Regions from separate parts of the Terribacillus sp. JSM ZJ617 genome, predicted to be linked through region 3. Evidence: riboswitches for the same ligand, from Rfam matches in the RefSeq annotation. Region 3 holds a riboswitch; each other region holds the start of a gene.
The links. A riboswitch is a leader RNA that binds a small molecule or an ion and turns the genes downstream of it on or off. The one in region 3 is predicted to bind cyclic di-GMP.

Region 1 (4,991 bases), on a different contig from region 3:
AAAAAAGGACAATAATTCCTCTCTTTGAAAGTCATTCCCGTCCATACTAGGATATAATTTTTGAATTTCCTTCATTATTTTACCTCCTAATGTCTAAATATTTATAGAAATTACTGATTGCAATTTTATGTTTTAGGTAGAAAGGGGGAATGTTAGCTATAAGAACAAATTAAGACAAGCGCAAGTAATTTTCTCATAAGAAAAAGATCCCCTCCTTTAAACAGATCAGAATGCTCTCTTTAATCTGTTTACTAAAAGGGGATCATCCCATATTAGATAAATTATGGAGAAGCCAAATATTTTCATTCGGTAAGGCGAATAGTCAAACTGCTACCTTGACCTTTTATTCTGGCATTTTAACTCGCTTTTACTTCCTTTGCTTTAACATCATCATTCTCTTTTAGTAGTTCGCCTACTACGTTTTTGTGGTTTATAAGATTTCTTGCTTTCTCAACAAGGTTTTGTATCGTATGAAGTTCCTCATCATTAATCTCAATTAGTTCCTCAAACATCTCCACCGATTCTCGTGAGATAGATGCAATCTCAACGATTGTTGTCATGATCTGTTGTGAAGCAGTAGATAATTCTTCTGTGTTTGCAGAAGAGTTCTCGTTGTTTTCAGCAATAATTTTTGTAGTAGATAGTATCTTTTCGAACATATTTCCAACCTCTAAAATGTCTGCATTCGTATCTTTAAATTCTTCGGTCCCCTGGTTCATTGACTTAACCACTATAGCTGTTTCTTCTTGTATATTTTTCACGATATGTGATACTTCTGAAGTAGATTGGCGAGTTTGTTCCGCTAATTTTCTTACCTCATCTGCAACAACAGCAAATCCTTTACCATTTTCGCCTGCTCGAGCAGCTTCTATCGCTGCATTCAGCGCCAGCAGATTAATTTGTTCAGAGATCTCTGTAATCACCTTAACAATACTGCTGATTTCATAAGATTTTTCTCCAAGTTTGTTTATTGCATTAGAGGTTGTATTAACTGTTTGATTAAATTGATCCATCTTTACCAAGGAATCTTTTAGTTTCTCATTTCCTTGCTGCGTCAATTCTAGCGTAGTAATGGATTGTTCTGAAATCTGATTAGATCTAACTGATAAATTTTCTATCGCTTGTGTCATTTCTTCCATGGAGGCAGCACTTTCTTCTGTGGCTACTAATTGTTTCTCTAATCCTCTGCCTACCTCGTCAATTGCTGCTCTCACAATATCAGCTTGTTCAGAAGCATATTCACCTGTTTCCGCAAGATTTACGCCTTTTTCATTCACATCTTTTGATAACGACAGTAGTTCCTTTTCTATATGGCTGCAGTTCTCAAGCTGCTGCTCATTCCCAACGCGATTCAAAATAATTTCATCGCCACTGCCTAAAGTGTTTAATTGTGCACGACGTTTCAGTGCAACATATTGGTAAGCAAAATAACCTAAAGCTATCAATAGAATGACTATTATTCCTATCAAGTAAAATTCCATGATAAATTAAACTCCTACTTTCTGTTTCAATCAGAATTATATTTTTATAGTTCTCTTATAATAATGTATGTTCCATCAGCTACATTCGAAGGAATGGCTTGCAGTTTGCTATTGTCTTTATACATATGAACAATATGATTACCTTCGATATCTTGGTATTTTTTCATGTCGTGATATTTTTCCATCACACGAATCGATTTAGGGTTTGTCGCTTCGCCCACTACTGCCTTCAGCCCCTGCTTCGCTGCTTTTGTAATCAACCTATTTCCTAATTGCTTAATTACTTCATGACGCTCTTGTTCGGCTATCACGCCCAACATAAATAGGTGCAACATATCCCCATTGGAAATATCTTTTCCGCTACGTCTTTTATAATCTTCGATAAAGCGTTTATCTACGTCTTCCAGTACGTGAAGAATAACATTCATATCATAGAAAGAACCTTCGAATACATCCTCTCCAATAATTTCGGGTGCATTGGTATCTCCGGCAAGGACACCTACAACATGATTATCACTGTCTAGAGCGACTGCACAATATCCTTGGTCTACAGTTGAATCCAAATAATCCTTGGTAAAAGCATAGAAATCTTCATACGCTATACTTAATTGTCCAACCATCGGTTCCTGAACCCATTTCCCTGCAACATCTACACCAATAAATGTACGGGCGAGACATTCGGCAGCTTTTTGAATCATTTCTGTTTGATTCTTTGTTAAAATTTCATATGTATACAATTCCTGTGTTGCTTGCATGTTTTAATCTCCCTTTTAACTGCAAATTTGGCGAACCGGATGTTACATAGAATGATTTACTTTATCCATAAACCTTCCCGTGAATTCAATTCTTTCAAGGGCATTCCTAATTTGCACTTGAGCAATTTTAGAAGAAGGTTTTATTACAATTGTATCTTTAAAACCTAAAGTAGAATAGAATTGCATTGTTTGTTCCAACTGCGGTACAACCTTCGAAGGTACAGGCGTTTGATGAGTTCCATCGACAACAAAAGTATAATCTTTTCTAGATACTTTATTGATTGTATCCTGCAAATCGACCATATATCCTTCTGCATCTTCCTCCCTCATTAATCCATGTACCTGGACATGTACTTCTTTGGCATTTTCATCAATCGCCATCTTATACTTCTTTTTATCTACTACTATCATTTCGTTCGCTCCTTTTTCTATATGCCTGATAAAACTATAATTACCGCTTAAGTGTGAAAAAAAGCTATCCTAATATAGACAAGGATAGCCAATGATATAATTTCATACTTGGCAACCCGACTATCATCATCCATACGGATATTAGACTCGTAGCTTTGCGTCCCTATCTTTCGATAAGTTTGCCTAATAATTTTGATTTATAGTTCTAAATACACCCCGCCATAACTTCACGTTCCCTTTCGCATTATAAATTACTCATATTTTCTTGTCTAATTATAACTGCTTCTTCTATTTATAGGTGTATTAATTCATCAACCACCATTTCACGGATGCTGTCACAGGTCTAATTTACTATACATTAAAACCACCTGCCTCCCTTATATCGGTCAACTACAGACAATTTAAATAGAAATTGTTAAATGTTTAAAGATGTTCACGATATAGCATCGTTCCAGCTAGTTCAAAAGAATAAGAGAGTCCTCATACAAACATTTAATCAACATTCCAAATATAATTGTTAACCAAAAAATCTCACCTCTGTTTCTCAATCTCAATTGGCTGGGTACTACTCGATTAGCTTTTATCAAAACAGAAAAAATTGAGCTTTGCCTCTTGTAAAGCTGTACACTTAGTAACTGCCTATATGTCTTATTCCTACCACTCATACTTTCACTAATAAAAGAATGTTTTTATAGTGCACCACTTTAATTCTAAATGGGTGTCATGTAGTACTGAATTTAAAAAAGGCGAACCACAAAGGAACGCCTTTCAGCCACTATATATTATTCAGATTGATCTGTATCTTCTTCTCTATCATCAGTATCTTGCTCTTGATCTTGGTCCTGCTCTTGTTCCTCCATTTGCTCATCATCAGCTGGATCTTCATCGTCACCATCATTACATGCCGCCAACATAAGAACTGAAACCATTCCCAATGCTACCATCCATTTTTTAAGCATTGAAACCTCTCCCTTTAAAAAATTAAGGTACATAAGTAAGATACCAGAGGACTGTTAAGAAGAGGTCAATTCATTGTAAACAGGCTGTTAATGAGAACGATCATTATTGACGCTAATCGACATGAAAGAGGCAGTTATTTAACAACTTTAGTGAGCTACAGATTAATCTGTAGCTTTTTAATTGAACTGAAACACCTAGCTCTCTTGTTATATCTCGTAAAAGCCTTTAAGATTCCCTAGGCTGGTCGATATATATACCGTGCATATTAATTAATCAGAAAGGAATATCTTGGTTTGGGAGCCTTAATAGTTTTGAGCAGCTAATTAATATGTAGAGCTTTTTTTATTAGAAAGGAATTTAATCGTGAAAATCAAAACAAAACTTCTTGGTATAATTTCAATTTTAATATTTTCCTTATTACTAATTGGAGTTTCATCCATTTTCATCAATTCTTCCATTACAAAGAAGAATGATATCCTAAAGGATAAAATGGAGTTTCAAAACAAAATCAAGCATGTCCAATATAGGTTAGCTGGCCTATCGAATGATGAAAGAGGTTTTCTCATCACTGGCGAACAGGATTTCGCTGATGGAATGGAAGAGAAATCCGAGGATATCTTCTCAACTTTAGATCAATTGGAATCACTCATCCACAATAAGGATTATTTGACGAACGTAAATGATATTCGGGATAACTTCTCAGAGTTTTGGAGTATGAATCAGGAAGTAGTAATACAATTTGCCTCCAATCCCGAACAAGCAGAATCACTTCACTTAGGAGAGGAAAGAACCTTACGGAAGGAATTACTAGATCCATCCGTAAATGAGTTAGTCGATCAATTGAATAAGGATGTGAATGATTTAGAAGCAGATATTCATAGATATGGAACTGTAAGTGGATGGTTCATTAGTACAGTGTCAATAATCTCAATTATTATAGGGATCCTTTTAAGTATGCTTCTTTTAAGATCCATCTTGGTACCTCTAAGAAGTCTCAATAGACAGCTTGAGGATATTGCGCAGGGAGATGCGGACCTGACTCAAAAAGTAGAAGTCAAGAGTAAGGATGAATTTGGTCAGCTTGCTGCATCCTTTAATGCTTTTGTTCACTCACTGGCAGGTATCGTAAAGCAGATCAGCAGTTCATCCCAACAGGTCGCGGCCGCTTCAGAAGAATTATCGGCAAGCTCTGAACAGTCTAGAGCTACTTCGGACCAAATCTCACAATCCATGAAGGAAATTGCTTTAACTAGTACAAATCAAAGTAACATGACAGAACAGAGCTCTGGATCCATAACAGAGATTTTAGAGAGCCTCTCCAATGTAGCTGACAACACAAACCGCATTGCTGAAAACTCCTCCTTTATGAAGGATAAAGCAGAGT
Region 2 (4,991 bases), on a different contig from region 3:
GCCGGGATCCCGGCGGCTTATTTATTATCTATTCAGCAAACTTCCTACATAGCGGAGCAGGTCGTTTGCCGATGTGGAATTATAATCATATTCATCGATCAATGTTGCGACTACTTCATTCATTTTCTTCAGCTGCTGCTCATCTGGCGTTTTTGTGGACGTTGTGATTTTTACTACATCCTTCAGATCAGCAAACAGCTTTTTCTGGATTGCTTCCCTCAGCCGTTCATGGGATTGATAGTCGAACTTTTTCCCTTTACGTGCATACGCCGAGATTCGGATAAGGATTTCTTCACGGAAAGCTTTCTTCGCATTCTCCGAAATCCCAATTTGCTCCTCGATGGAACGCATCAGCTTTTCATCAGAAGGCATTTCCTCCCCTGTCAGCGGATCATGCAGTTTTGTCTTATTACAATAAGCTTCTACATTATCCAGATAGTTATCCATCAATGTTTTAGCTGATTCTTCATAAGAATAGACGAATGCTTTCTGTACTTCTTTCTTCGCAATTTCATCATATTCCTTACGTGCTACTGCGATGTAATTCAAGTAACGTTCGCGGTCTTCTTTCGATATGGATGCATGACTGCTAAGCCCATCCTTCAAGGAACGGAGTACATCCAATGCACTGATCGAACGCATTTCCTTTTTGATGATCGTACTGGAAATTCGGTTGATCACATAGCGCGGATCAATGCCGCTCATCCCTTCATCGCTGTGTTCTTTTTTCAGTTCCTGGATATCTGCGTCGCTGAATCCTTCCAGCTGCTTCCCATTATAAAGATGCATTTTCTTCAGCAAGCTGATACCGCCTTGGTTCGATTCTTTCAATCTCGTAAGAATTGTGAACATCGCAGCAATCTTTAGTGTGTGCGGTGCGATATGGACATCTTTAATATCACTTTCCGAGATCATTTTCTGATAGATTTTCTCTTCTTCATCCACCTTAAGATTATAAGGAACCGGCATGACGATCATCCGGGAATGCAATGCTTCATTCTTCTTATTGGAAATAAATGAACGATACTCTGATTCGTTCGTGTGCGCCACGATTAACTCATCCGCACTGATTAACGCAAAGCGGCCGGCTTTGAAGTTGCCTTCCTGCGTCAATGAAAGCAAATGCCAAAGAAACTTCTCGTCGCATTTCAGCATTTCCTGAAATTCCATCAAGCCGCGATTAGCTTTGTTGAGCTCTCCGTCAAAGCGATAAGCCCTGGGATCCGATTCTGATCCATATTCCGCGATTGTGGAGAAATCAATGGAACCAGTCAAGTCGGCAATATCCTGTGATTTTGGATCGGAAGGACTGAATGTACCGATTCCTGATCGTTTATCTTCGGAAAAGAAAATTCGTTCAACAACGACATCTTCTATTCTTCCATCATACTCTTCTTCCAGACGCATCAGGTTTAATGGGGAAAGATTCCCCTCAATCCGGATACCATATTCATCCTCGAATTCCTTGCGAAGATGAACAGGAATAAGATGGAGCGGATCCTCATGCATCGGGCAGCCTTTTATGGCATAAACTGCACCCTCATCTGTCAGTGTATATTCCTCCAGCCCTCGTTTGAGCAGGCTGACGAGCGTGGATTTCCCTCCGCTTACCGGTCCCATGAGCAGGAGAATCCGTTTGCGTACATCCAGTCTCCGAGCTGCCGGATGGAAGTATTCTTCTACCAGCTTTTCAAGCGGTTCTTCCAAACCGAATAATGCATCCTTGAAGAAGCTATAGTTTTTCACACCATCTTCTTCTTCAATGCCTTTATGCTTGATCATATTATATACACGGGAATGTGCAGATTGAGCAAGATAAGGCCGGTCTTTCAACAAACGCAGATAATCAGCGAGCGTTCCTTCCCAGTGGAGCTTCTCTTGTTCCTGGCGATACTGCTGTACCTTATCCAATATATTCATCATTCATTAACCTCCCAGGCATTGTTAAACAAAAGGCGATTACCTTAATGTATGCCCAGGGTTTGGCTATCATGCCAGCAAATCCATAAACGACGCTTACGGCTTCTGCTTCCATCCTATTTCCATATACGACTCATTCGTATATTTATCCAGCATGACATCGTCAAGCTGAAGTGTCTTTTTATCGTTAGGGAATATATGCATCAGCTGGGCCAGTTTCTTCACTATTTTCTTTGGATATGCTTCCGACATTTCCAGCATCAGCTGAATAGCTTCTGCTGCAGGAAGGACTTCCCGATAAGTGCGGGAAAGGGTCAAAGCAGAAAACGTGTCGACGACAGCTAATATTTGCAAATCCACTCCTAGTTCCGGCAAATAAGCACCATCCGGATAGCCTTGTCGATTCAGCCGTTCGTGATGACTTCGCGCATAGCGGCCGAGTAAAGGCTCACCTGCCTGGTGCAGGAGTGTCTCTCCTTTGACCGTATGTGTTTGTACAATCTCATATTCCTCTTTTGTCAGTGACGTTGTTTTATCAAGAATTTCACGAGGTATATCAAGCTTGCCGATATCGTGAAATAAATATCCTGTTGCACAAAGTTCCAGCTGCACGACATTCATATGATAAGCGAGCATCGTGCCGATCACAAAAACGTCCATGGAATGGATGAAAGCGTACGGATCTCTTTGCTCAAGCATATGCCAAAGACTGCTTCTTCCCATCGTCTTCAGGCTTTTGATGTATAGGTCCTTCAAGAAACGGATGCTTTCTTCCTCATAAAGCAATTTTCCATAGCGATATTCAAAAGCGATATAAGATAAATTTGTGTAAAAATGCTTTTCCATACTTCGTTTATATGTTGCTTGATGATCCATTTCTTTCTCCTGTAGCTGCAGAATCATCTGCTGAAGACGATCTGTCTTGCTAAATGGATCAGAAGTCTCTTCTTCCGCTGTTTCCACGATGACGGACGGTACTCTGTTATGCTTCAGCTGTTCCAGTAATGCTGCAGTAATGACTGTCCCTTTATCCAGTTTTGTCTTGTCTGCCAGGACAATGTCACTGCCCAAAAAATCACCTAGTAGTATATCTTGGATGCGTTTACGTTTTAAGATCAATTTCATTCTCCTTTTTCAAAAAAAAGCTGCCAGATCTGGCAGCCTGAGAATCCATTTTCGCAACTGGCTGGCATAGAATCTCATTCCTTAGCCCCTCAAGTTTTGCGTAACTGCCTTTCAACAGTGCTGCCGTATATGTATGTAATTGTTTCCTGGTTGTATTCTGCTGACAAATCAAGCAGCTTATAATAGTCCTCTTTTGTTGGCAGAAGGTCCACCATTTCCACATTCAGTGCTATTGCCAACTTACTGATGCCCACAAAAGAAATATTTCGCTTGCCGTTTTCAATATCGGAGTAGTACGATCGATTAAAACCCGCCATGCCAGCCAATTCCTCCTGTGTCAGCATCTGTTTTTTTCTCAGATATCGAAGCTTATCCCCAAATGTCCGAAGCAATAGCGTGTAATCTCTCATATTATTCATGCACTCCATTATACCTCGTTACCTCAGTAAATCCACCGGATATAAGTGACATTAGTATAATGCTACCAAATAAAACAGGTTAAAGTACTATATTTGCCCCCTTTTATCCATGTCTAAACAACTATAAAAAATAAACTGCACACAAGGTGCAGTTTAGGATAACCCATCGAAGCCCTGCTGACGAAGAGCTTCATAAATGATAATTGCAGCAGTATTAGACAGATTCAAAGATCGAACTTTATCTGTCATATGAATACGAAGGCATAGCTCCTCTTTTCCTACTAGCAAATCCTTTGGAATGCCAGTCGACTCCCGTCCGAAAACGAATAGCAGATCTTGATCTGTGTTACTGAAATCATAATCTGAATAATACTTGGTACCGAAGTTCTCTATATAATAAAAGACACCTTCCGGAAATTTTTCATATAACTCTTCTATACTATCGTAGTAATGGATATCCACGTCATGCCAATAATCCAATCCTGACCTTCTCAGCATTTTGTCATCCGTCGAGAAACCAAGCGGACGAATCAGATGCAAAGCCGTATCTGTCGCAAGGCAGGTACGAGCAATGTTCCCTGTATTAGCTGGAATTTCTGGCTGGAATAGTACGATATGTCTTGGCATATACTTTCACCTCTGCTTTTCTACTTTCAACCTTACCAGTATAGCATAGCAGAGATCATAGCCCAATCTGGAAAAATTTATATACAACGTTCTTTGTATATGCCGGTGAATCAACGTAAGCCCAATGACGCATTCTGCTGTTGGCGGTGTGTGCATTGACCAAAGGCTCTCCTTGTGCATTCCGGGCTACCACTATCGTATTATGGTTGAAATTGCCATCGCCCTCAAAATCATAGCAAATCACATCCCCAGGCCGCAGCAGTCTTGCATCGGCTACTTCCTTGCCTCGTAACCCTTGTTTTGATCCGCTCAAATACCACCGCAAAGCATTCGCCACTGTGAAACTATAGCTCCAATTTTCCCCATTGAACCACCATCCCGAATTCCGGTCCGGTTCTCCCCGCATTGGTGCTCCGCCCGCCCGAAGGCACTGTGAAATGTAATTTGTACAGTCTACTTCAAATTTCTTATAGGCAGGGTTATAATCATTCCACCATCGCTCGGCATACTGAACCGCCGCTCGTCTGTCGTAGGTGAATTGCCGGTCAAAATCCTGATCATTGCTTTCATAAACGACAAGTCCCTGGACATGAGGCTGGACAGCATCCTCTACCCGCTCATTATGAATGATCTGCCCATCACGCATACGGGCTATATGTGTATGCACTTCTTCTTCATGATACGTAGCATGCTGCTTATGCACGAGAAAAGTTGCACATAAGCGGTAGGTAATGATATCCTCTTCCCCATCATGCTCTTCGCTCAGGATTGTCCCTTCTCCTCGAATCTGGGCAACCTTCGCCCCATCCTTTTCATGGAAAGCAATTCGGTTTACAAGCCAATTCCCAGCTTTCTTCCCGTCGACTTCCTGCATCCAATAATCCGCCAGCTGTTCACTCT
Region 3 (4,991 bases):
CAAAACAATTATTTAGTTCAAAAAGATCTGAATAATACTCATCTTTTTTATTTATTTCTAGTGGAATCAAGTTACTTTTTTCTTGTTGTTCAAAAAAATTCAACACTACCTTCGCCCCCTTGGCCAGCATGAACAAATCGTTAAAAAAATGCTCTAGTTCTTCACTATTACCAAAATGTACAGAAACTAATTTGATTGTCTCAAACTTACAATATCCATACAAGATATTCTTAGAATCAGTATGTTCTTATTAAATATTAACCATTCTCTTGATCTTTTCATTTCTTATTCATTGATAAAAACAGGCTTCTCCTACCTCTCTAATTATTAATAATCTGTAGCAATAGATTACTAATAGTTTTGTGAGCACAAAAAATAGCGAAGATATGTATCAATCTTCGCTACTTTTTATTTTTAGCTAATTCTCGAAGCTAATTCTTTCCTTACTTTCTCTTCATCCTCTAAAGACATAATCATAAAATCAACTCTTACATTCTCAACATACTTAAACTGATCTAGGTCACTCTTCTTTATTGACCCCTTTAACATCAGATCATTTAGTTTTTCAGTTTTCGGTATACCATAATTAATTAATACATCCGGTCCGAAATCTTTAAATATCTCTTCATTCTCATATTTAGGCTTATTATCCTTTATGATAACTGAACCATATTTGTATGAAAGTTTGCGGTGCTCTCTTAGTAAGGAGCACGATTGCATTTCTTGTTTAACGGATCCATATTTGTCTTCTAGTTGCTTATATTCTCTATTAATCATATTAAAGCTCAATAGATGCTCTTTTATTGTTCCTTGGCTTATAGTAATCGGGCTTTTAAGTAGCTGCTTCCCTATCTTATTGAAATAAGGAACGACTGTACAATCGCCTGGAACTTTATAATCCATTAATTGTTCAGCCATAAAAAGGTTGTCTTTTAAAAGAGCGTGATCAAGCTCAACAACACCTTTCAAATAACCTAAGTCATTCAGATAAGTATTAAGAGCAACAGTATCTATTTTACTGACTTGCTTAGGTACAAATTTTGCAACCATACCTTGTTTTATAAATTCATGCCTTTTAACTTCTGAATTTATCAACTCTTCCTTAACTACATTTTTAATCTGTTCGAGGTGACGCTTCTTTGTTTTAAGCTGAATATACATACCGCTTTCAACGAGTTCTTGCATCATATCTGCTGCAGTCATTTTTTTCATTTATAGTACTCCTTCCTGAAGCATTTCTTGCCTCTGCCTTACTAACTCCAGGTACTGTTCTTCATTGTTACAAATACAATGGTCAATCCCAAGCAAGTAGCCATCTAATTTCACAGCATCAGCAGCTTTAATGTTAGCTATGTGCTCATTAAGGTTATTTTCAAATTCCGCCTCGTCTTCATCATTATCAGGTTCAGAGTTATTCCAAATACTAATTAAAGTATCCTTTGCTTCTTCCAAGCTGCATACTCTACGATCATCCAAATCCTGCAAGTCCACGAGGATATATAATTTGTCTCCCATCAAATCTCATCTCCTAAACTCTTGTTTTTCTTGTGGTCATACCATTTCCAACTGTCATTCCATAACTGGTGTATTGCAGCTGAAGTTTTTTCATCAAAATAATTACGTAAATCCATCCAATCGTCTGTCTCCCATATAAGATCATTTAAATCGAATATCATATGATCTTGAGGTGTACTCCAAGCTACAATTGCTTCTTCATTTATTGTTATGGATTTTATCTCTGCATGGCCCCTTACGCTAATGTGTAGCACCATACATCTGCCTCCTGTATTAAGTAACTCTGAATTTTTTATAATCATCTTAAATTTCCTCCCATAAAAAATAGCCTTAAGAAAATTTTCTTAAAGCCGCCTCTAATCTATTTTTTAAGCATAACTCTGATCCAAGATTGTCAGCAGACTCAAATCATCGTTGATATCTAGCTGTTTCCCTAAATCTTCTATGAGCTGTAGGGTTTCATATACCTTGAGTTTTTTTCCTGGAATGGCTCTTTTTTGTATCAACATTTGATTTAAACCGACTACGAAATATGCTCCATCTTTACAGAACATACCTCTTGGATCAATTGTCTTGTGTTTATTGCTTTTCTCTAACTCACGCAACATTCTATCTACTTTGTCTTGGTCCTTATACTGTAATTCAACACCTGTTACTATAGGAGATGCCCAGCCTAGAACCATATCAAATATATATGAAGTTGCTTCAGCACTCGCATTTGAGTACACTCTAATCGCGGATAGTCCATTCTTAGGTTGTGAGTTGAAAGGACAAATCTCAAAACTTATATCATCAGCCTGCACAAAATAACTCTTAGTTCGCTGATCATAGCTTACACCGGCTAAACCCCTCTTAATTTCATTCATACTTTGATTGATAAACACCGTAATTACGAAAATATCATCATTTTCGCCCCATTTTTTCATTACAAGCATCCTCTCTTAATATTAGTTATTAATACATGAACTCATGAATCACCCCCTAAAAGGCATAAAAAAAAGCCTTTGGGTTTGGTTTTTTAATGTAAAAACCAAGCCCAAAGGCTCTTTTCTAATTTGTAAACACAGCTAATCGCAATACGATTGCAATAAAAATTAAGATAATATCTTATAGCTGAATTATAACAGAGATATAATTGTTAGTTCAATCCATAATTAAACAGATCAGAGTTGTTATTTGCTAAATCATCAAATTGAATTTGATCCAATTCGATAACGTGTTCAATTACTTTTTCTGTTGTTAGTGACTCACTTACTTTTGAATTCAATTCGTTAATTTTAAGTTCTCTTGAATCAGTTTTATAAACTTTCATACCTTCTAATATATCTTGTTCAGAATCTCTAATCTCGCTAGACAAAGTTACTAATTCAACATATTCCTCTTTATTTAACATAAAGTATGTACGTTTATACAGAAGTCTGGTTTGCTTATTTGCTCCAATTAACATTACGAGAACACCTTCCCTTTAAAATGTTTTAATTCCCCTAATATGATTTATTTAATCGTAATACATAATTAATAGCACCGTTGTAAGATTTCATAATTTAATTTTGAAAAAAAAATAACCTTCTTTTAGCTAAAGAGAAGGTCGGTTGCACTAGTAGCTCCAGGTTGCATAAGTGCCCATATACATCAACCTTTCTTCGCTCCCTATAAATCCTTATCGTCGGTAAGTACCCTGTAACGCAGCAGTTCCGACATATGAACGCCCAGTGCAACAGATAATCTATATATGTTTAGTAGTGAAACATTTCTCCGGCCGCGCTCTATGTCACTGACATATGTACGATGTAATCCACACATTGCTCCAAGTTCTTCTTGAGACAAGCCTTTTTGTATCCTTAATTGCTTCACAATAATGCCTAAGCCTTTATATAGCGCCTTTTCAAGTTCTTCCATAAGCAAATGATAGTATACCCATAAAAGTACTTCTACAGACTATAAGTTACATCCGGTTTCTTAAAAGGAATATTTTTGTGTTAATCTACAACTTGTAGTAATTTTATCACAGTTTTATTCCAAAAGATAGAAAATAAAGTTCTGGTTGATTGTTAAATAGTACAATTTGTTATTGACTTTCCTAAGCAACAGAAGTTATTAATTTGTTTATTGGTAATAATCAGAAACAAAATGGACTCTACACCAAAACGGTGCAGAGTCCATTTGATATAAATTCAATCAGCGTAGACAGATGATTGTCCTGTTGCTTTATGCTTCTCCCAAGCGTACACTAGGCTTGAAAAAGTCCTCTCGATATGAACAGGATCTTCACTTGCATTAGAGCCTAAGAAATCGTTGCCAGCGTCAAATGTCTCATGTCGCACTGCATAATTTTCTGGGTTCGCTTGCGCTTCATCAAGTGACACAACCAAGACTTGGCCATCCTTAGTCACTACAACACTGCTGTCAATAGTATCATCTGCAGAAGCAATTACATCAATTAGTTCTTGTTTAGTGAACGGGATATCACTCATGTTTTCTAGCTCCTTTGTAAGTGGTAGGATGTTGCCCTTTGTATACGAATAACTAGTACTAAAGATTCAATATTTTTTCAGAGAAGAAACCCGCCATTACATTAAACAATAGCGGGTTTGCACTTTTAACGCTCCTAAAATGGTAGAAATGCTGCTAGTTAGAAGCTTTTATGGAATTTCAGAACATCATATACGTCTCCTATGATATTTACTGTAACTGTATCAGTCTTTACAACACCATTAGCATAGGTAACAACAAATTCGAATGTAGCTTCTCCTTCTCTCAAGGCTGTAGATCCTTTCAAGAAGTTTTCTTCATACAATTCGCCGCTAGCTACAGTATCTGTATCCATTTGCATTTTAACAGTTTTTCTGAATAGGCTGCTATTCTCCTGGTAGCCTTTAAACCTAGACTCAATGTTTGTGACAGGATAAGGTGATGTATTCGCTTTTAGTACGAATGCTTCACCAGAATAGAAATCTTCAGGCTTGTTGCCCAGTTCCTGATGAATTTCATTCCATTTGTCCGTGTGCTCTACAAATCCTTCCAGAGTTAAGGCTTTTACTACAATTACAACTGGAACTTCCACTTTGTCAAAACCATCATCTACAATGCCAATAAAGGTATAGTCATCTTTTTCTACCTTATCGATTGTATAACATGAGCTTTGACCGCTCTTCATATCATTCTCTTGAAGTACAGATTCTAGAGTTCCATTTCCTTTTTTCATCTTCAATTCGATGTCTAATGGATCATTATCTTTGTCGGTAGGCTTCAAGCATATAGATACTTTATCTCCTTCATACACTGTTGATGGAGTATAAGTAACTGTTAATTCCGGAAGATTGTTCTTAATTGTAACAGTCTCAGTTTCGCTATCCTTAGCGCCATGTTCATCTGTCACAGTTAACCTTACTTCGTATTCGTCAACGCTTTTAAAAGTGAACGCAGGATTTGCTTCTGTACTCATCTTAGTCCATTGTTCTGTTCCTTTTATACGA
Region 4 (4,991 bases), on a different contig from region 3:
GATCATCTACTGTTAAACTATAAATCAAAGCAAGCGCATATACAGCACTAGATTCATAATTAACTACGGGCTTGCCGGTGTTACGGTCATAACCACCATATAATATACCATTATTTTGCATTTGAGTTTGAACCCAATCATGAAAACTTTTCGGTTTTTCATGTGTACTTTCTGCATACTGAATAGCAATCAAGAATTGATCAATCATATTTACCGTTTCTGCATTTGCTGTGTGGTAGCTATTGTTTTCCGGGTTGTAGATTTCATTGAAAAAAATCTTGTCTGTCAGGCCATCTGACAAGATTTGCTTGTATCTAGGTAATTTGGAAGCTTGCAGCTTCTCCAGCACATCATAATCTATATAACTGAGATGAATCTCGGATGTTCTTTGTTGTGATGACCAATCATAGAAATCAACGATTAAACCATTAACAGTTTGTGTTTTATTCATTGTATCCCATATCTGTCCTGCAAAATTAGTGTAAGAGGAATTATGAAACTGTTCTCCCCCTCTTAGCAGTGTTCTTATTATCCGGTAATCGTCTACTGAAGCATTTGCAGTTACATCTTCTTCAAGCTGCCACTTTAGAAAAATGCCCTCATCGGTATTGACTGTGAAGTTAGATTGAAGCAGGAGAAACTGCTCCTCAAATTCTTGGCTATCTCCGACTATGAGTAAATATTCCATGTATTGCCCGAGGCTTTCAAGAAGGATAGGACTAGTGTCGCGTTCTCCATCTCCATAGCTAGCAATGAAACCTTCTTTGTTCTTGTATTGTTGTTTGACGGTACTAGTAACTGTTTCCTGGTCAACAGAAGAAGAGAAATTTAAAAACAAAAGAAGGCTACAAATCAGCAGCAAAAGTATTTTAGCAACATAACTTTTATGCTGCATCATCCTTAAACCTTTCTGTTTTATCCCACTTAATTGTTTGCTTAGTCAGCCGGCTCCATATATAAGAAAGTCCACTCCGTAAAAGCAGTAACAGGAAGATCTGAGCATAAGTGAAATACATGATTAAGCCGATAAGTACATTAAAGGGGGTAATAGTCCTTTCAAGCACCATTGCACTGACGACCTGAGCAGTATAAACTACATAGCTCATAAACCAGAACAACAGCAAAGGAGATTCAAAATCGGGCAGGTTGACACCTAGTAAGCTTAGAATGAACCATGTATTTGAAAATAGCAGCATTAATACAAATAATAAATAAGTCAAAACATGCTGGAAGCTATGGACAAACGTCTTTCCTTTCCAATAACTCCATTCATGAAACGATTTCTCCAATAGATAGATATTACCTGTCAGCCATCTTGTACGCTGTCTGACAAAGATACTGATTTTCTCTGGTTCCTGTTCCCATGTTCTAGAGTGGTGAACAACAGGTAATTTCCACCCTAAAGCCGTCAGCCTGACAGTAAGTTCTGCATCCTCGGCAAGAGCATACAGGTCATACCCCCCAGCTTCCTGCAGAACACTTCTTCGAAGCAGCATGTTCGTTCCTGCCAGGGAACCTGTTTTAAACATCTTCCATCGACCACTTTGCATTAATAGCTGAAAGACCTGAAATTCGATCGAGATCATTCTAGTCAATACGTTTCGGTCTGCATTGATAGTCTTAACATAACCCACTGCTCCTCCAGCGTCAGGAGTACGTTCTGCAGTGTGAATCAATTCCATCACACTGTCTTCAGCGGGCTGATTATCTGCATCAAAGACAATGAAATAATCAGATGTCGTTACAGATAACCCATAATTAAGTACCCTTGATTTTCCTTTCGGAGACCCAGGAGGGACTTTTAAATAATGTATACGGGAGAAAGTGCTGCTGAATTTTAGAATGATCTCCGCTGTGTCATCTGTAGAGGAATCATCCAAAACATAGACATCCAATGCTCCTGGGTATTTTAGTCGGATCATGGCTTCTAAAGTCTGCTTTATCACGACTCCTTCATTATGTGCAGGAATTAAAACAGCGATAGAGGGATAGGAAGGTAATGTAATTTCTTCTTTCCTTTTCAATCGCTGTAAAACGCCAGCGATTGTAAGAATGGAATAATAGATGAGCAGAATCCAGAAAAAGGCCATAACTGCTACTAGAATAATCTTCATCCTGCTGCTCCTTTGAATGGCTGGGTTATCTCTAAGATAGACTCTATCTCTTCCTCCAGTACAGTTTCACATATGAGAGGAGGATCAATTAGATTAAATTGATTCCGAAGTTTACCCATCAATCTGTCAATTACGATTTGACATCCTGCTTCATTGGTGTTCTGAAGGAAGATAAGGAATTGCTCTTCTTTTACTTGTGTGACTAAGTCGAATTCAGCGCGTATCGAGCTTAAAATTCCCTCACTTACAATGTGGGAAATAGAGCTTGTTGTTTCCAGGACTTTATCAGGAGTAACGATGGAAGCAAAAACATAATAATTTTGTTCATTACGTCGTCTCGTCCCGGTCGAAATCAACTTCACACGACTCTTAAATTCAGTCAAAGTTAGTAATTGGGAAGAACCAGCATATTTTTCAAGTGCTTGAATCTTCTCTTTTAATGCTATATTTTCGTTACGATAGCGTGATGTTATCCCATAGGTAAGCCAAATTAAAACCATGCTAACAGTTACGAGAATATGGCGAAGCAAATAATAAACCTGTTCTGTCAAAGATGCATGCGTGAATAATGCATAGAAAAGTAGAAAGAAACCAAAAGAAAGACTAAGCAAAAGCAACGTGATAAATTGTTTGGCAAAGCTTCCGGCGTGGATGGAAAAAATGGCTAAAAGCAGAATTAAACCATCGGTCAAAGGAATAGAGGACGATGCTGTAAAGGATAATGCCATAAAACTACATAAAAGAAATGTCAACAAGATCCGGAGTTGCATGTAAAACCTACTTTCTTATTCAAAATAAAAAACAACCGCCAATAAAATGGCGGTTGCACTAGTAGCTCTTCTTTACCCAAGTGCCCACATACAGATAAAGAGTCGAAGCTTCATTTTCTATTGTCATAATATATCATTTATTGTATAGATGTCCATATTTATTTACCCAGTATTCGATTCAGCTGTCTCTGTCAGGAATCGCAAACCTGCTAAATATTTTCGTCCGCGTTTTTGCACCCATTGGACACGTACATCACTTTCGCGGAAGCTGTTGTGATTGGCGTGCAGACGCAGTACTTGACCTGGTTTAATCGGCTTCTTCAGTTCGATTTGGCATCCGCTCAGACTGTAATCAATAAGCGTGGTTTCTATTTTACCAGTATCTGCAAAATAGAGGACGCCAGGAACCGAGATTGTTTCCCTGATGCTTTGCCGCTCGGATTGTTTTGGTTCGGCTTGTGTTTGACGGAAGAAGCGGGAAACTGCATGCAATAGTGTTGAATTTACATATTCCCTGCTAGTATATATGTCTGGTGCATCGACGAACAGGAGTTTGATAAGGGCACGGTACTGTTCCTGCGTGACATCCTGGAAGGATACGCCTGCATAATAGCTTTTTCCTTGCTGGGAAACCCAATGCTTGTGAAGCTTCAAGCCTTGTAGCGGACCTGAGGAAAGCGTCAGCGGACTTCCGGCTGACAGCAGATGGGCTGCTTTTGCATCAGGCAGTTCCAGCCTTGCGCCATATTCGCTTAAGTCAATGATTCGTATGGAATGCTTCTTCTCATCAAGACTATTCACAAGCTCTGCTTCCAGCGTCACATCAAAGCGCTCTGCTTCTCGGAAGCGCGGCCGTTCCACCGAAATGATCAAAGCCATGACAAGTGCGACAGCATTGTATAGCACCCAGAAAATATTGATATAGAGCATTTCGACATTATCGTAAATCTGTATAGGGGTAAACAAATCTATTCCGATCATAATCATACTAGCAATGCTCATCGCAAGCAGAACTACATATGGTGTGCTTGTCCGCCAGAGAAAATGCCGGCGATTATTCACTATTCCTTTGCGGGTAACATTGAATTTGATCGATTTTCGGAAGAATAGTTCCGTTAGAACAGATACAGCCATGTAAGGGGCGAGTGCCACCTCATAAATGTGACTCCAAATCGTCGTCCGTTTGTTATCTGCCATGCGGCGGAACGCGAGCTGTGACGATAGGAACGCCGGCAGCCAGAACAGCAATAGAGTCGAGAAATCGGTTTGCAGACTATAGATGGAGAACAGCAGGAACAGCAATGGTGCCAGTAAATACACCATCTTATAGATTCCGAAGAACCAATAATGAATTCCATCCATGTACAGCAAGCGCTGCATGAAGCTCAAACCTTTGATTGTGAGCGGATTCCATTTTCGGATGACTTGGATATTGCCTCGGCACCAGCGGTCGCGCTGCTTTAGAAGGTCAGCGTACGTTTCAGGGGATAAGCCAACAGCTAATGCTTCATTCACAAAGACCGTTTTTTGCCCATTTGTCTGGAGAAGCATACCTGTTGCCATATCCTCGGTTATGACGCCCGTTGCGAAACCCCCGATTTCCTCTAATGCACTTCGGCGGAACAAAGCATTGCTTCCGACATACATCGTCGCATTGAAGCGATCCTTTCCTTCCTCCAAACGGCGCATGAAGAAGTCTTGTTCATTCGTAATATTATCCTCGAAGAACAGATTGTACTGGAATGCGTCTGCATTATAGAATACTTGCGGTGCCTGGACGAATGAGACTTTGTTATCGGTAAAGTAGCCAAGCGTGCGTTCAAGGAAATTGGCGCGCGGTACCATATCAGCATCCATCGTGACGATGATCTCGCCGTCTGTTTTTGTCATTGCATGGTTCAGATTCCCGGCTTTTTGATGCTTATTATCCGGTCGATCTAAATAGTAAGCACCCATGGATTCAGTCAATTGCCGGATGTCTGCACGTCTTCCATCATCACAGACATAGACCTTGAGCTTGTCCTGCGGATAAGTCATCATTTGGCACGCTGCAATCGTCCGCTTTAGAAGATCTGCTGGTTCATTGTAAGTGGCAATATATACATCG

Region 1: linked by a shared signal. The riboswitch ahead of ACH6C1_RS15715 (hypothetical protein) and the one ahead of ACH6C1_RS17510 (hypothetical protein) in region 3 are both predicted to bind cyclic di-GMP.
Region 2: linked by a shared signal. The riboswitch ahead of ACH6C1_RS11940 (HD-GYP domain-containing protein) and the one ahead of ACH6C1_RS17510 (hypothetical protein) in region 3 are both predicted to bind cyclic di-GMP.
Region 4: linked by a shared signal. The riboswitch ahead of ACH6C1_RS04105 (hypothetical protein) and the one ahead of ACH6C1_RS17510 (hypothetical protein) in region 3 are both predicted to bind cyclic di-GMP.

Annotation. Positions count from the first base shown of each region.
Region 1 covers NZ_JBISEQ010000005.1:53,102-58,092, reverse strand. The annotation lists gene ACH6C1_RS15730 (pyridoxal phosphate-dependent decarboxylase family protein) at 1-75, opposite strand, end outside; gene ACH6C1_RS15725 (methyl-accepting chemotaxis protein) at 357-1,481, opposite strand; gene ACH6C1_RS15720 (hypothetical protein) at 1,526-2,236, opposite strand; gene ACH6C1_RS15715 (hypothetical protein) at 2,279-2,647, opposite strand; cyclic di-GMP riboswitch class I at 2,755-2,841, opposite strand; gene ACH6C1_RS15710 (hypothetical protein) at 3,430-3,606, opposite strand; gene ACH6C1_RS15705 (methyl-accepting chemotaxis protein) at 3,971-4,991, shown strand, end outside.
Region 2 covers NZ_JBISEQ010000003.1:81,463-86,453, reverse strand. The annotation lists gene ACH6C1_RS11945 (PrkA family serine protein kinase) at 25-1,920, opposite strand; gene ACH6C1_RS11940 (HD-GYP domain-containing protein) at 2,017-3,045, opposite strand; cyclic di-GMP riboswitch class I at 3,095-3,180, opposite strand; partial or broken gene ACH6C1_RS11935 (helix-turn-helix domain-containing protein) at 3,252-3,455, opposite strand; gene ACH6C1_RS11930 (tRNA (cytidine(34)-2'-O)-methyltransferase) at 3,618-4,091, opposite strand; gene ACH6C1_RS11925 (amidase domain-containing protein) at 4,147-4,991, opposite strand, start outside.
Region 3 covers NZ_JBISEQ010000006.1:184,451-189,441, forward strand. The annotation lists gene ACH6C1_RS17485 (DUF5677 domain-containing protein) at 1-106, opposite strand, end outside; gene ACH6C1_RS17490 (hypothetical protein) at 415-1,212, opposite strand; gene ACH6C1_RS17495 (hypothetical protein) at 1,213-1,515, opposite strand; gene ACH6C1_RS17500 (hypothetical protein) at 1,515-1,817, opposite strand; gene ACH6C1_RS17505 (hypothetical protein) at 1,884-2,441, opposite strand; gene ACH6C1_RS17510 (hypothetical protein) at 2,654-2,962, opposite strand; cyclic di-GMP riboswitch class II at 3,093-3,175, opposite strand; gene ACH6C1_RS17515 (helix-turn-helix domain-containing protein) at 3,166-3,414, opposite strand; gene ACH6C1_RS17520 (hypothetical protein) at 3,690-3,989, opposite strand; gene ACH6C1_RS17525 (PKD domain-containing protein) at 4,148-4,991, opposite strand, start outside.
Region 4 covers NZ_JBISEQ010000001.1:850,318-855,308, forward strand. The annotation lists gene ACH6C1_RS04095 (hypothetical protein) at 1-898, opposite strand, end outside; gene ACH6C1_RS04100 (glycosyltransferase family 2 protein) at 885-2,114, opposite strand; gene ACH6C1_RS04105 (hypothetical protein) at 2,111-2,884, opposite strand; cyclic di-GMP riboswitch class II at 2,923-3,006, opposite strand; gene ACH6C1_RS04110 (glycosyltransferase family 2 protein) at 3,047-4,991, opposite strand, start outside.